2 regions of the Corynebacterium sp. c7Ub_26 genome follow, and region 1 is predicted to be linked to the other one. Evidence: riboswitches for the same ligand, from Rfam matches in the RefSeq annotation. Region 1 holds a riboswitch; the other holds the start of a gene.

Region 1 (7,556 bases):
GCGGGGCGGTCGAGCGACAAATACCCCAAACCACTATCGACGAATGTATCCAGCATCGCCAGCAGGTTCTCAATAACCGGCTTCACCTGGGGCTTGTCGAGCGACGCCACCCACTCGGCCAGCTCGTTGATCTGCATTCCTGCGGCGTCGGCAATAGAGACTCCATCGATTGTCGACGTTCGAGCCCCCTCATTGAGCCGGGTGCCGTGGCAATCGGGGCATGGCTTGTATGTCACCGCGCGGTCGACAACCTCGCGAATATGCGGCTGCATAGATTCGCGATCTTTCGACAGCATCGAATTCTTAAGGTGTGGAACTAAGCCTTCGTATGTTCTGTTGACGTTATTGATTTTGATGCGTTCCGGCTCACGATAAAGAAAATCTTGCATCTCTTTATCCGTGAAATCCTTGATGGGTTTGTCCCCATTGACGAACCCTGATTCCACAATTTGCCGAACTGACCATCCCCCAGCTTTGTAACCAGGAATGGTTAAAGCGCCATCATTAAGGGAAAGCGCGTCGTCGAAAAGCTCGGTCAACTTTAAATCAGTGACAGTTCCCATGCCTTCGCAGGTCACGCATTGCCCGCCGATCACAGTGAACCGTTTGGCCTTACCTTTTTTCTGCCCCGCTTTCTTGATTGCGCCGCCGCCCGTCACCGTCGGCTGATTAAATGAATATGCCTTAAGCCCACCAATATGAGGTTCGGCAACACGGCTAAATAACAACCGTAAATAAGCCAAAGCATCGGTAACAGTGCCGACGGTGGACCGCGGACCACCACCCAACGACGACTGATCCACACTGATGGCCGCCGTGATCCCCTCAATACGATCAACGTCGGGCCTGCTGGGAGCTTGCATAAACCCCTGCACAAACGCGTTATACGTCTCGTTAATGCTGCGCTGCGCCTCCGCGGCGATCGTGCCGAACACCAGCGAACTCTTGCCCGACCCCGACACACCGGTAAAAACGGTGAGCTTCCGTTTCGGGATATCGACGGTGACATGGCGCAAATTGTTTTCCGACGCCCCGACGACGCGAATGACATCGTGCAATTGCTGAGCACTGTTTGAATGAGCGCCGGCTGAAGGGGCTGCAGTTCGTGTCGACGTGTTCTGAGTAGCCACCCTCTTCACTGTAGTTGCACCCATAGGTCTAAAAAGGTTTCCTAATGCCGCGAGTGATCCGCGCCACTGCGTACGCCACGTCATCCCACCGTTTACGATAGATAACGCGATAAGTTCTTCTGCCCCGCGAATGGCATTGGCCCTCTCGTGGAGCAGAAAACCCAGGGAATCCGGTGAGAATCCGGAACTGTCCCGCAGCGGTATGTGAGAAAACCAAACGACACGATGATGCACTGGTGACCTCCCCGCCCCGGAGAGAACTGGGAAGCAGTGTCAATCAGGTTCCGCCCCGGATGACCACACCCTCACGGCCATCAGGAACAGCGCACCCAATCAGGCGCCAGCGGAGTGCTCACGAGTCCGAATACCTGCTTATCGTCGCGGAGCCCGCCGGGCCCGTGTGTCCACCACTGACGAGGATCAGGAATGACATTCACAACACTTGGCGTGCCACGCATCGGTCCACGCCGCGAACTCAAACGCGCTTGCGAAAAATACTGGAAATCGGGATCAGCGGGTGGAGAGGATGCAGCCCACGAGCGGTCAGCCCAAGAACATGCTTCCCACCTGGCCCGCACTGCCTGGGAACTCACTACGAAATACACACAGAACCTCGCCTCAGCCGGCATGGCATCCGTTCCCACCTTGGGACGCAGCTACTACGACGCCGTGCTGGACATGAGCGCCTACCTCGGCGTCCTCCCCGCACGATTCAACACAATCCCCGACCACACAATCCCCGACCGTGAGCCAACGATGTCGATACCCGATCGACTACCGCGCGATGTTGATCGTCGCTTCGCCACCGCCCGCGGGACGTCGGATCTTCCCCCGTCGGCAATGACCAAGTGGTACGACACCAACTACCACTACATCGTTCCTGAGCTCAGCGTCGACACGAAGTTTGATCTGACTATCGACGATTTTCTTGCCGACGTCACCGAGCTGCTGAAGACCGCCAACGTGCGACCCGTGTTAGTCGGCCCGTTCACCTATCTGACCTTGGCTGACCACGCAGCCGACGATGACCTCGACGGCCTGTGGCAACCGCTGATCGATGCCTATGTGGAATTCATCACGCGCTTGGGTGCCACCGGGGTGGAATGGGTGCAGCTGGACGAGCCGCAATTGACGTGCGACGTCACCGACGCCGATGCCGATCGCGTCCGGTCCGCCTACACGAAGCTCGCCGAGGCAGCCGGAAAAGCCGACGTCAAACTGCTCGCCGCCACCTACTTCGGCCCCGGCGATCATGCCCTCGCTGCGCTGAAGGGCACTGGCGTCAACGGCATCGCCGTCGACCTCATACCGAGCCAACAAACCCCCACGCGGAGCGCCACCAGCAGTAGCAACGCCCGCGGGGACGCGGCACAAGATGACGCCGTCCCGTCCTGGCTCGATGCATGGACAGGCGAGGAAACACTCGTCGCGGGAATTGTCAATGGCCGCAACGTCTGGCGCACCGATATCGAACAAGCGTTGCGCACGCTCAAAGAACTAGCCGAGCGCGGGCCGGTGGTGGCCTCGACGTCGTGCTCCCTCCTCCATGTCCCGTATCGCCTCGGGCGCAACGCCGACGGCACCGACGCGCAAGAAAGCAGCTCCGAACCTGGACTGCCCGTCGATGTCCGCAATCGGTTAGCTTTCGGCGAGGAGAAAATACAAGAACTTGCCGTACTCCACCGCGCCCTAGCGTCGGCAAGCACCCCGGACGACGAGCACTACATTGCCGCATCGAGCCAAGCGTTATCCGAGGGCCTGCCTACTAATGACGATGTCCAACGGCGGCTGAGCTCGATCACCGACGACGATCGACACCGCGTTCCGTACAGCGACAGAACAGGCCCGTCGCTACCCATCCTTCCCACCACGACGATCGGATCCTTCCCCCAAACGTCGGCGATCCGTCGCGCGCGGAAAGACAAATGCGACGGCACCATCACGCAGGACGAATACACCGCGCGGATGGAAGACGAAGTGCGGTCCACCATCAAGGCCCAGGAAGATCTCGGCCTCGATGTCCTCGTTCACGGCGAGCCTGAGCGGAATGACATGGTGCAGTACTTCTCTGAACAACTGGACGGGTACTGCTCCACCACGAATGGCTGGGTTCAGTCCTACGGGTCGCGGTGCGTGCGCCCACCCATTGTGACCGGCGACGTGTCCCGGCCGTCACCATTGACGACGCACTGGTTCCGCGTTGCCCAGGACGCTACCAACAAACCGGTGAAGGGGATGCTCACGGGGCCGGTCACGATGCTTGCGTGGTCATTCGTTCGTGAAGATCAACCCATGTCCGTCACTGCCGACCAGGTGGCGCTCGCGCTGCGCGATGAGATAGATGATCTTATTCAGGCCGGCGCGCGCATTATTCAGGTCGACGAACCTGCCATTCGCGAACTCCTCCCCCTACGCAAAGCTGACCACGATGCCTATACGACGTGGGCGACGCAGGCCTTCCGATTGGCAACGTCGAATGCTGGCCCGGATATCCACATCCATACTCATATGTGTTACTCACAGTTCAATGAGCTCATCGATACGATCATCGACTTGGATGCCGACGTCACCACCATCGAATCGGCCCGCAACGGCATGAAGGTACTCAAAGCTCTCCGCGACGCCGGGTTCTCCCTCGGCATTGGCCCTGGTGTGTGGGATATTCACTCGCCCCGCGTGCCGTCGGTCGACGAAATCACGACACTTATTCGCGACGCTATCGATGCCGTCGATGTCGAGCCTCTATGGGTTAATCCCGACTGTGGCCTGAAGACGCGGGCGTGGCCCGAGACGACCGCATCACTGCGCAACATGGTTGAGGCCACCCGGAGCGTTCGGGCGGAATTGCGTGGCTGAGCTGCCATTATGTGGCTACGAGTGTACTGTGGAGGCGCTGTGAGGGTATAGCCCGGCGGGCCGGTTCTCGGGATCTGCTGTCGGGACCCGCTATCGCGATGGAGTGAGAGTGGCGAACACGCGCTGTGTTTCGGCTCTCACTTCGTCGGGATCGACGGAATCGAGAACGTGGATCATGGCGGACTCACCCCGCTTCCCATCAGCCGGCGCCACCGTCGTTATCGCACCCCGGTCATCGGGCACGGCGGCTAGCGCTTTGTCAGCAGTTCCGTAATTGACCGCGTCGAGGGCCACCATGACGGCAAGCAGGTCATGGACCTGGGCACAATAACCAATCCCCTCCTTGTCGTGGAACTCGAAGTAAAAACGCAGCGCATCCTTCACAAGCGTGCCCACCTCGCCCGGCAAATCCCACCACGCGATGTCATCCGGCGTGACCATGATCGTTTCCGTCACACCCAGGTGACACAGGGTGACATCCCAACCACGCTGCCGAGTTTCGTCCAGCGTCATCGCCACTGCGTCGGGGTCGACCCAAAAATTCCACTCCGCCGTGGGCGTCGTATTTCCTCGATAATCGACGGCACCGCCCATGATCGTCAGCGAATCGAACCGCGACACCAGCTCAGGATTCATCGCTACCGACGTCAGCGGGCCCGTCGCGACGAGATCCGCCGGACCGTGCTGAAGAGCAGCTTCCCACACGTCAGTCGTCGTCAACGTACGGGAAGTGGTCGACCTATGGTCGGTGGATTCACCATCATCCACCGACAACCGATCACCAACCTCACGCGGCGGACGAGCGTATCCGAGACCGTAATCGCCATGAGTTTCGGGAGTGGTGGTCAACGGGATCGAGACCGGCGCAGCGGGCCCCACCCCAACGGGAATGTCAGAGCATCCGCACAGGTCAAGCACCCAACGCGTGTTCACGGCGACGTTATCGACGGTCGTGTTACCCGCGACGGTGGTCACTCCGGCTAACTCGATTTCCCCAGCGTGGTGCCGTGCTGCGAGATAAATCAGCGCGAGCATATCGTCAATACCCGTATCAACATCCGCTACAAGTCTGCGCATAACAACCCCTTTAGTCGTTTAACACTCAACACACTTTTTAGAGAGAATACGCACGCCATAGAGCGATAGAATGTGGCCAGGTTCGAGAAATCCCAGCCTGTATATCAGCCCAGCCTCTACACCTACGGAGTACCACCATGGCTCTCAAAGCTGCATTCATGTTCGTCGACACCGGCGCCGACCCCGCCACCAACCGGTCGACCGTCACAACTCCAGGCGTCGAACTCCTCACGGTGGCGGTCAACGACTACGCCCAAGCTGAAGACGTGGCATCGAAACTCGCCGACGAAGGATACGTCGCTATCGAATTATGCGGCGGGTTCGGCATCGAAGGCGTCGCACGTGTCAAGAAAGCCGTTCCCGACACGGTAGCCGTCGGGGTTGTGCGATTCGACCACCACCCCGGCCTCGGACACAAGAGCGGAGACGAGCTTTACTAAGCTCGAAGCACCACTCCAAGTCCAGCGATACCCCCAATCCCGCCGATGTGATCGCACCATCATGTTCACGACGACGCTATGGCGCCTCACCAGCCACGACCCGCTCCATAACCTGGCCTTCGAACGCTATCTGTTCGACTCGCTGGGGCAGAAAGAAGCGGCCGTCCTCATGTGGCGCAATAGCCCCGCCGTCATGATCGGACGAGCACAAAATCCCTGGTACGAAGCAAATACCGAGTTTCTCCACAGCCACCACATCCCGCTATTCCGTCGGATCAGTGGCGGCGGAACCGTCTACCACGACCTAGGAAACCTGAACTTCACGTTCATGGCATCCAAACCGTACTTCTCGCGGGACCTCCCCATCACGATCGTGCGCGACGCCCTACAGTCACTTGGCTGCGACGTGTATGCCGACCCCCGTCGATCAATCTTCCTCCAGAGCAACGGCAGCGCCTTTAAAATCACGGGCTCCGCTATCCGTGAAACTCTCACCCACGGTCTGCTCCACGGAACAATTCTTGTCGACGCTGACCTCGCCATGCTTCACGAAGCCCTCCGAGCCCATGACCCGCATGTGCACGTCAATGGAATCCCGTCGGTCCCCTCCCCCGTCACCAATCTGCCAAATGTGGCTATCGACGCTGTGCAGACAACGGTTCACGAGCACTTTGCCGCACACATGAAGCGCGAGGGCGTTGTCATGTACCGAACCGCCCATGCCGACGATTACGCGTACCAACTACGCCCCCACCTTGACACGCAACGCAGCTGGGAATGGAATTACGGCCGGACACCGCATTTCAGCTACCGCAATGGCGCCATTAGCGCTGATATTCGCCACGGAATAATCACGGACAGCAGCGCCACCAGCATCGTCGGCAAGCGTTACAGTCCACGCCTCATGGCTGGCCCTTCCTAGACACTCGATAAAGGGCCAGCCATAACGCGACGCTTAACCCGACGTTTACAGCAGAACCCGATACGGCTCCGCCACCACGTCGGCCAAGGTGCTGAGGAACTCCGCACCCGTACGACCGTCGACAGTTTGATGATCGATAGTCAAACTCAACGGTAGCTCGACTACTTCCTCAATCTCGCCCTCACCGTTTAAGGTCAGGCGCGTGCTCTGCGCGCCCACCCCCAGGATCGCGACCTCCGGCACGTTAAGCACCGGGGTGAAATACTCGATCCCGTCGGTCCCGAGGTTCGTAATGGTGAACGTTCCGGGGGCGAGGGTGTCGATATCGCCGTTCCGCGCGCGATCAACACGATCGTGGAACACGGTCTTCAACTGCGATAACGATTGGCCAACGACGTTCGGAACCGTCGGCACGGCCAAACCATCGTCCAGGGCCACAGCTACACCGATGTTGATGTCGTCGCACTGCTCATACTCGTGGCCGTCGTAATGCGCATTCAGCAAAGGATGCTTTTGCAAGGCGATAGCCACCGCCTTGATCAGCAGCACATTCATGCTGAGCGCCTTGGCCTCATCACCAGGGCCGATGTTGCCCTTGATCTCAGACACCGTGGCCAGCAGGTCCGTCACGTTGACCTTCCGGTGCAATGTCAACTGCGCTGTGGAATGCAAACTATGCATCATGTTCTGCGCGATGATCTTGCGCATACCGGTCAGGCCTTCACCAGCCGTCACCGGCGCGGCCACTACACCACTTGCCGACGCCGCCCCATCCGACGCCTCCTGCGAATCCGCATCGCCCGACGGGCGAGCCTCGATATAGGCCTTCATGTCACGCTTCGTGATCCGCCCGTGACCACCCGTGCCCTTGACTTTCGAGTAGTCGATGCCATGCTTCTTGGCCATTTTCTCTGCGACTTTAGAGATAAAGATGCGCTTGCCATCGCCACTCGTGTCGCGGTTCGCACGCCGAGCACCAGCCTCGGCGTCATTCTCATCGGCGGATTCAGCGGCACCACCAGCACCGCCAGCACCAGCGTTACCAGCACCCGACGAAGCACACGGGGCATCATCCGCACCGGCAGGGCCCGTCGCAGCTGCAGAAATAGTTTCACCAGCGTCGCCCACATA
Region 2 (7,556 bases), on a different contig from region 1:
GGAGGACGATTTCTTGTCCTTCTTCCCCTTAGCCTCGGAGGAATTATCAGACGACGAATCGTTGGCGTTCTTATCTACCTTACCGTTATCGCCCTGACCACGCGGTTTCCCGGGGTTGGATTCCTTCGCTTTTGCGTATTCAACAAGCCGCTCGACGGGGTCGAAGTCGCGAGCTTCCTTATTGTCTTTTCGCTGTTTGCGGGCATCGGAGAGGTTGCGTGCCGCGCGCAAAAACATGGTTGTGTCCGAGGAGTTCATGGTTCTTCCTTAGTGGTTCCTTACCGGTTTCTTGGTCAGGGGCGGATCTTTATAACGTGTCTTTTACTACTGTAGTGGGGTGAGGGGGCGGTTCGTCTAGTAACTACGTACAATGAGTGTCGTGAGTACGCAGAAGACAGCAACCGCGATTTTGCACACTAATCGCGGCGATATTTCTATCGACCTCTTCGGTAATCATGCTCCCCAGACCGTCGATAATTTTGTCGGGTTGGCTAAGGGCACGAAGGATTACTCGGAGCGCAATGCTTCGGGTGGAGAAGAGGGCCCGTTCTACGATGGTGCAATTTTCCACCGCGTCATCGACGGTTTCATGATCCAGGGTGGGGATCCGACTGGCACAGGCCGGGGTGGCCCCGGTTACCGCTTTGGTGACGAATTTCACCCTGAACTGCAGTTTGACCGCCCGTACTTGTTGGCCATGGCGAATGCCGGCCCGGGTACCAACGGTTCCCAGTTCTTCATCACCGTCGCACCGACGCCGCACCTGAACAACCACCACACCATTTTTGGTGAGGTCACCGATGCGGATTCTCAGAAGGTCGTCGACACGATCGCGGAAACGAAGACAGATCGCTTCGACCGTCCGCTGGACGACATCGTGATTGACTCCGTGGAGATCGTCGAGAACTAGTTTGTCCCGCCGGCTAGATTGAGCCGCCGGCTGTGTGTTGTCGGCAATCTATTTAGTACCGACAATTAACGACGATTGACGACGAGTAACGCGGTGACCGTGTCAGTACCTGTAGCGTTCCGGTACGTGTACTGCGTTGGTACGTGTAACGTGTGATGACGTGCTGACACGGACGATTCGCCAAACCCCTGTGACCTCGGGCGCGCTGATTGCCTGCATCGTTGTGTACCTGGTGACCGTTGTGCAATCCGGGTCCCTCGAGGGCAACACGCATGAATCGTCCTTAGCGGCGTCCTGGTGGCTGTATCTACCCGCGCTGACGCCCGACAACGAAGCTCTCCTCCGTGGTCTGACTTTCAGTTTTCTCCACTCCGGTTTGACGCATCTCTTGTTCCATGGGGTGATGCTGTGGGTGTTCGGGGTCGGCATCGAGCGTACCTACGGTTCGCTGGCGATGGCGATCATCTTTGCGGGCACAAGCTACGGGTCAGCCGCCATGATCCAGTGGCGCGACCCCCTGTCCCTGACCGTGGGGGCATCCGGAGTGATCTATGGCCTGATGGCCGTCGCCGCAGGCATGTATCTGAACAATAAACCGCAGATGAGAGCGCTTATCGTCCTCATTGTGGTGAACTTGGGGTATTCACTAATCACTCCGGGCATCTCCTTGTGGGGGCACATTGGGGGATTGCTGACGGGTGCCCTGATGGCCATCGCGATCTACGGAGCACAGATTGTGACCGGTATTCGCGGGCCGGGCCGACGCGTGGGACGGTTCGTCGCTGCTGGTCTAGGCACTGCGGGTATGGCGCACGGTGTTGGCTCGATGTCGAATGGCGCCTCATTGCTCGGTGGTGCTGGAGGCCCCATGATGGGTGCCGGTGGGTTGCAGCGAAGGCTTATCGCGCGACTGTCAGCGTCGGTAGCTGTGTTTGTGGTCGGTTGTGGAGCGATGGTGGTTTACATCGCACAGGTTCACTCCGCTTTTGGTGTTTGAGGGCACTGCACCTTCAAGAGCGCTGGAGCATCTGATCCCGACGGGCACGATCCCGGGGTAATTGTTCGAATTGGGTGGGTTTACCGGTGAAAATTAGCATCTGGGTTACCAAAAGGCGGGGATAGGGTCTAGAGTTGGTATGTACAAGACGATGAGGAACCCGGTGAGAATCCGGGGCGGTCGCGCCACTGTGACTTCGTTAGCGGTTGGGTAGTACGCCTGGTCAACCTGGTCGTTCCAGGAAGAGACAGCCCAATTATTGGATCCGCTGGGGTGAAAACTTCAGTTTGTGATTGTGCCTAACGAAGCAGCCAGATACTCGCGTTTTGTATTTACTTTCTTTGTTACGCGTCATATCAAAAGGAGTTGCTGCTGTTGGCTGATTTATATTTTTCTCTTGTGAAAGTAGGCGGAGATTAGTTCACGCCCATCACAAATTTCTCAAACTAGGATAATTCTTTTCATCTAGTGTTGTTACTCCATAAGGGAACGCCCAGGCAGGCGCGTGGTCTCGTATGCCAGGGCGTTTCTTCACTTTCAGTATTGAGGTCTACACTCGCGTAGGAATACACATTTTTTCCGGAAGAGGAAGTGTTCTTTATGACTGATTCATCACTTCATGCCGCTCAGCCAACCTCCGCATCTCGCACGTCGGCACGTTCGCTTGCAGAAGCCATCGATGTTCCTTCGTCATTTGTGTGGTTATTCTCTGCATTGGTTATTGGCCTGTTGGTGTACTACTTCGTTGGTATTGACCAGGGGGCTACCAGTGTCTTTGGTAACGACATGCACATTCATGAGTGGGTACACGATTCCCGCCACTTCTTGGGATTCCCCTGCCACTAATCTTCGCGTCATCACCAGTTTGCCTTGGTGGACGCCCGTATTTGGAGTTAAAAATGGAACGCCAATTCGTTCTACGTTGCGGGGGTTTCGGTTTACTTGCCGGACTTTTGTCGTTCATTTTCGCCAGGCTGTGGGCGGAGCCAATCACCGGTCGGGCCATTGATTATGAAAGTGGACGTGACGAAGCCCAAGAAGCCCTCGATAAAGCCGCTGGTATCGCCACTGGTGGCGATGAGACTGAACTGTTCAGCCGCACAATTCAATCGACCGTGGGTATCGGTACTGGCATGGTCCTTATGGGGCTAGCCCTAGGCTTGCTATACGCGGTAGTGTTCAGCCTTTACCTCCGATACGCCAAGCCGACCAACATCCGGGGCGCGGCTATTGGGGTTGCAGCCGCGATGTTTGCCTGCCTCTATGTCGTGCCATGCTTGAAGTACCCGTCGAATCCGCCGGCTGTCGGTAACCCGGATACGATTAAACAGCGCACGTGGCTTTTCCTCACGATGATTGTCGCGTCTGTGGTCGTCATGATCGGGGTTGTTTTCCTGCACAAGGTTCTGTCCGCGCGCATGGATTCATGGGTTGCTTTCCTCATCTCCGCAGTTGTTTTTGCAGTCATAATGTACGCGTTTAGCCGGTTACTTCCACCCTTGGGGCACCTGCAGGCCAACATTGATGAACTTGGTCGACATAATTCCGAGACACCTCTTCCCCTGAGAGACTCGGATGGGAAGATTGTGTATCCAGGGTTCCCAGCGGATGATTTGTATTATTACCGTCTCTACTCATTCATGGCCCAATGCATCCTCTGGGGTGTGATTGGATTTGGCACGGCCTTGGTGTCGAAGAAGGCTATTAATAAGGCCGCCCTTCAGGCTGAAAAAGAAAAAGTCGCAGCCTAAATTTAGACCTCACAACCGTTCCGCGTAGCTATGTAGTGCAATACGTAGCTACGCGTTGTCATATTGGTAGATATGTCGTGTGTACCGGTATATCTGTGGGTTCATCGGGATTTGTGACCTGTCTGTTCCGATACCGGCCGGTACACAGTTATTTAGGCGCCAACATAGCTTGCAGACAAACGACGAAGACCTTATTGTGAGAAGTAGCACCACCGTATGGTGGTGGTTTAAAAAGTAGGCCACCGTGCTGCTACACGATGACCTACTCGGGGCAAACCCCTCTTAGCAGAGCTTCTCGATCAAATCGAATAAAGCTGCTAAGTGGCCAGCCAAAGGCCCATATTTCAAAGCCAGGGCGAGGATCCGTACGATCACGGCCCTGGCTTTGCTTATGCCTTCCAGCCAGCCTTTATGGCCTCTGGAGATAATGAGGTATTTCGACAAAGTAGAACGCCCTATGCCCAACGGGTGGGTTACCCGTGCTTGTGGAACACCCGGATCGGTTGCCGATCCATCGAGACTACGAGAGAAGTCCGTTTACACGGGTGGCCGTTCCACACCCATAATTGGCCAGGGTATACGATGCATCAATGAAAAGGCCGCCTCGTGGTGGGACGCTCTCAGTGGGATAATCCTTAGTATGAGGCGTTTTCATCGGCAGGGCCACACGACCATCCGCGTGGTGCGGCTCATCGTTGTCTCGGCACCGCTCGCGAACGCACATCTGCCGCGGTTCGCGTCGTCAGAAGACACAGTTCGGTGGGCAGAGTACCGGCATACGCTGCGTCGTTACGAGGAATTCAGTGATATTAACGACGCGGGTTCGGGCACGGAAGACGTGGCCAAATCCACCTCATCGCGCGTTTTCGTGGGCAACCCTGGCCCCTGGGATGTAGGGGAGTGGGCGGGAAAGCCTTTGCCCCTCGTATCGCCATTGAAGATTGCGCAGTGGAGGAAAAACCCGGACTACGTCGGACATGAAGGGGAATCCCTACGCACTTATATCGATCGCGTGGCGGCCTGGGCTGACGGGCTAGAGCCAGGGGAATACGTCACGGTAAGCGACCAATCGCTGGGGCGCGCACTACTCGTCCATGCCCTGGACGCCCCGCCCGACGCTTTTTGGCACTGCGACATTCCCCCCGAGTGGCAGATGCGATTCCACCGTCGCCGCAGCGGCGACAAAGAAATGTGGACCCTTCGCGGCCTTGCACCCATCGATTCAGGGGCATCTGGAATGCTGCGATGAGCCCGTCACACAGTTGTGCTTATTTCCATCCCATAGTCATTAAAAGTCCGACGACGAAAAGCCCGAAACCGATGGCGTAGTTCCATGCATTCAGGTCCTGCATGAACGGGATTTGTGGCCCAGCGATGTAGTTGACCACCAGCCATAGGAGCCCAGCAATGATGAAGCCGAACATGATGATGCGGTACCACAGCGGGGTGGACGCATTGTTGAGCTTGACGGGGGTACGGGTAGACGTCGATGACGACGCAGGCCTCGACTCTGAGGACTCAGTTACCTTTGACTTCGGCATATCAACCTTTCTGACTCCGCGTAGCAGCGCATGAACGATGGTGTTGCCTGCCATGCAAGGTTAAGGGCAGCGCATACATCGGCGGTATGTGGCCCTGTTACACGATGTCGTGGACTCCGACATAACAGCTTCAGCGTCACCATAATACGGTAATGCTGGTGAAACCACTGACATGGTGCCGGTAGAGCAGTGGTATGGCGCTAGTTACAAGGCACCGTGGCACCATAATTGTTGGTGAGCCTACCGCGAATGATCATCAATCGGAAGATGGATTTTTCTCACCGGCCCCCACACGGCGGCTGGTTCGTGGCCACGTATCCAGTTGCGAACGTCGTCGGAAGATAGGGCTAGCAGGGCAATAATGGTTGCTGTTGTGAGCAGTAGGTTGTTGTGACCAGCTGCGATCATGCGCATTCCATTGCGATCAAGGATTGAGATCACGATGGCTATGGTGAGGAACAACATTAGAGCGTCGCGTGCGTGAGTAAAACCGCCGAGCGTGAGCAGAACCAAAATCAGAGTGCCTAACGTTAGTAAGCCGACGTACCACTGCGTTGCGACGTAGGCGGTGTGGTGGCTGAAACCCATGTCCTGCAAGGCGCCGGGGATAAAACGGTGCTGGTCTGCTTTGTATAGCAGGACGACGCTTTGCCACGCGACGACGAGGAACAGCATCCCCATGGACAGCATCAGGTTCGGTGGCCTCGGTGTGCGTTGCGCATTCTTTGGACGCCGGGCAGCACGCTCCTCATCGGAAATGTCGTCGTCATAGTGCGTGGACGCCCGGCCAGTGTAGCGGGTTCCGTTGATCGTCGAGTCCACATTGTCCGAGCCGCGTGCCGTGAGTGGCTCAGTATCACTGCTTTCCTCGACGGCGTTTCCTGCTGTGGCTTTCCGTGCCTCGGCGTTTTCAGAATCGGTAATATCCGACGAAGCATCCGCCCCGATATCATCGGGCAGCTCCTCGGACGTTTCCTCCGCACTAGCACCGTCGTCACCGTGTGGACCAGAGTGTAACCCGACCCTACTGACGTCGACAATGGGAAGATCCCCATCGGTATGTATTTTGTCGCCGCCGCCGTTGACATGGTGATAGCCCGTCGAGAAATCCTCAATCATGGATACCGAACTCTCGGGGACATAAGAACGAACCGTCGATACGACGTGATCGCGTTCCCTATCAATATCGGCAGCAATGCGGTGGGTTACTTGTAAGGTGAAAAAGCTAACGCCGACGGCTGTGTCGTAGCTGGCGGAGCCCACCCAGTCCACGCGGTGACCACCGGGAAGCGGCCAGTCTTTGGGGCATCGCCAGAGCCGAATGTGGTGTCGTCGGGAGGGAGAACCATCCACTTCCTGCTGGTAGGCGAGGTCTTGCTCACGATCGAAGAGGATCAGCGGACTCACCGGCGCCGCGGGATAGGACGCGCGAGTGATGGAGCTCCAGACAATTTTTGCCGACGACCGAAACGTCACCGGATCTGCCACCGTCCAGCCCGCTTCAGTCATCGAGCGGTGGAGCTGCTCGGCAGTGCCGTCGAACGCGATATTAACCGGATCGCCCAGAAGCCCATCCGAAGTCCGAGTGCGCCCGATGAAGTAGTTGGGGACGTAAATCCGCGTCAAAATTCGATGAAGCCGGGGGGGTGTGAGGTACGCAATCACACCCCACGCAGGGATAATCAATAGCAACCGAAAGTCTAAAACGAAGCTAAGTTTGAAGTATTCCCCCGCTAACCAGATGGCAGCTAAACCTGCGAGCAGGAAAAATGTGTTATCGATCCGCTTTTCCCGTGGCGTACGGGAAGAAAACTTGCGCATCGACGTCAAATCACTGGCATGCGACCACATCGACGACAAAGATGGCATAGCCATACCCTAGTAAAACCATGTGCGCTCTGTACTAATCTGCCTCGCGGTAATCACTAACCCACCGCGCGGGGATCTGGTGGGTAGAAAACAGCGTGGGTATATGCCGGAATGTGATCAATTGCTCCTGAACGTGATCGAAGATAAGAACAATGCCTGTTTCTTGCGCGTAAGGCCCCCGGAACGGGGTACCGTCGTCGCATAAAAACAGCAACGCACCGTCGCAAACCTGAATATTTATGACAAGAAAGGACGCGACGCCCCCCTTCAAGTTGGGTTAATCACTGTTCAAGTCCAAGAGTGCGGTAAGTCACGACGGTGAGTTGTGGTGCAACAGCCAACAAATCGGCTTAACGTAGTGGCCATGACCACGCGAAAAATTGGAGTGACCGAACTGGCTCTGCGTGATGCTCACCAGAGCCTCATGGCAACACGCATGGCCCTCGAAGACATGGTCGATGCCTGTGAGGATATAGACAAAGCCGGGT

Evidence for each region. Region 1 has a riboswitch for cobalamin ahead of metE (5-methyltetrahydropteroyltriglutamate--homocysteine S-methyltransferase). Riboswitches for the same ligand answer to the same signal wherever they lie in the genome.
Region 2: it holds a riboswitch for cobalamin, as region 1 does, so the genes downstream of both, ACWORE_RS10345 (CbtB domain-containing protein) here and metE (5-methyltetrahydropteroyltriglutamate--homocysteine S-methyltransferase) in region 1, are expected to answer to the same signal.

What each region holds. Positions count from the first base shown of each region.
Region 1 is NZ_JBSNBL010000004.1:28,369-35,924, forward strand. Features, by position in the region: gene ACWORE_RS07555 (ATP-binding cassette domain-containing protein) at 1-1,154, opposite strand, end outside; cobalamin riboswitch at 1,245-1,520, shown strand; gene metE (5-methyltetrahydropteroyltriglutamate--homocysteine S-methyltransferase) at 1,557-3,986, shown strand; gene ACWORE_RS07565 (nucleoside hydrolase) at 4,077-5,063, opposite strand; gene ACWORE_RS07570 (DUF6506 family protein) at 5,201-5,503, shown strand; gene ACWORE_RS07575 (lipoyl protein ligase domain-containing protein) at 5,565-6,425, shown strand; gene ACWORE_RS07580 (dihydrolipoamide acetyltransferase family protein) at 6,471-7,556, opposite strand, start outside.
Region 2 is NZ_JBSNBL010000007.1:56,180-63,735, reverse strand. Features, by position in the region: gene ACWORE_RS10360 (hypothetical protein) at 1-258, opposite strand, end outside; gene ACWORE_RS10355 (peptidylprolyl isomerase) at 371-910, shown strand; gene ACWORE_RS10350 (rhomboid family intramembrane serine protease) at 1,071-1,907, shown strand; cobalamin riboswitch at 2,015-2,248, shown strand; gene ACWORE_RS10345 (CbtB domain-containing protein) at 2,508-2,753, shown strand; gene ACWORE_RS10340 (CbtA family protein) at 2,807-3,658, shown strand; gene ACWORE_RS10335 (histidine phosphatase family protein) at 4,299-4,907, shown strand; gene crgA (cell division protein CrgA) at 4,927-5,199, opposite strand; gene ACWORE_RS10325 (LssY C-terminal domain-containing protein) at 5,440-7,074, opposite strand; gene ACWORE_RS10320 (methylmalonyl-CoA carboxytransferase subunit 5S) at 7,433-7,556, shown strand, end outside.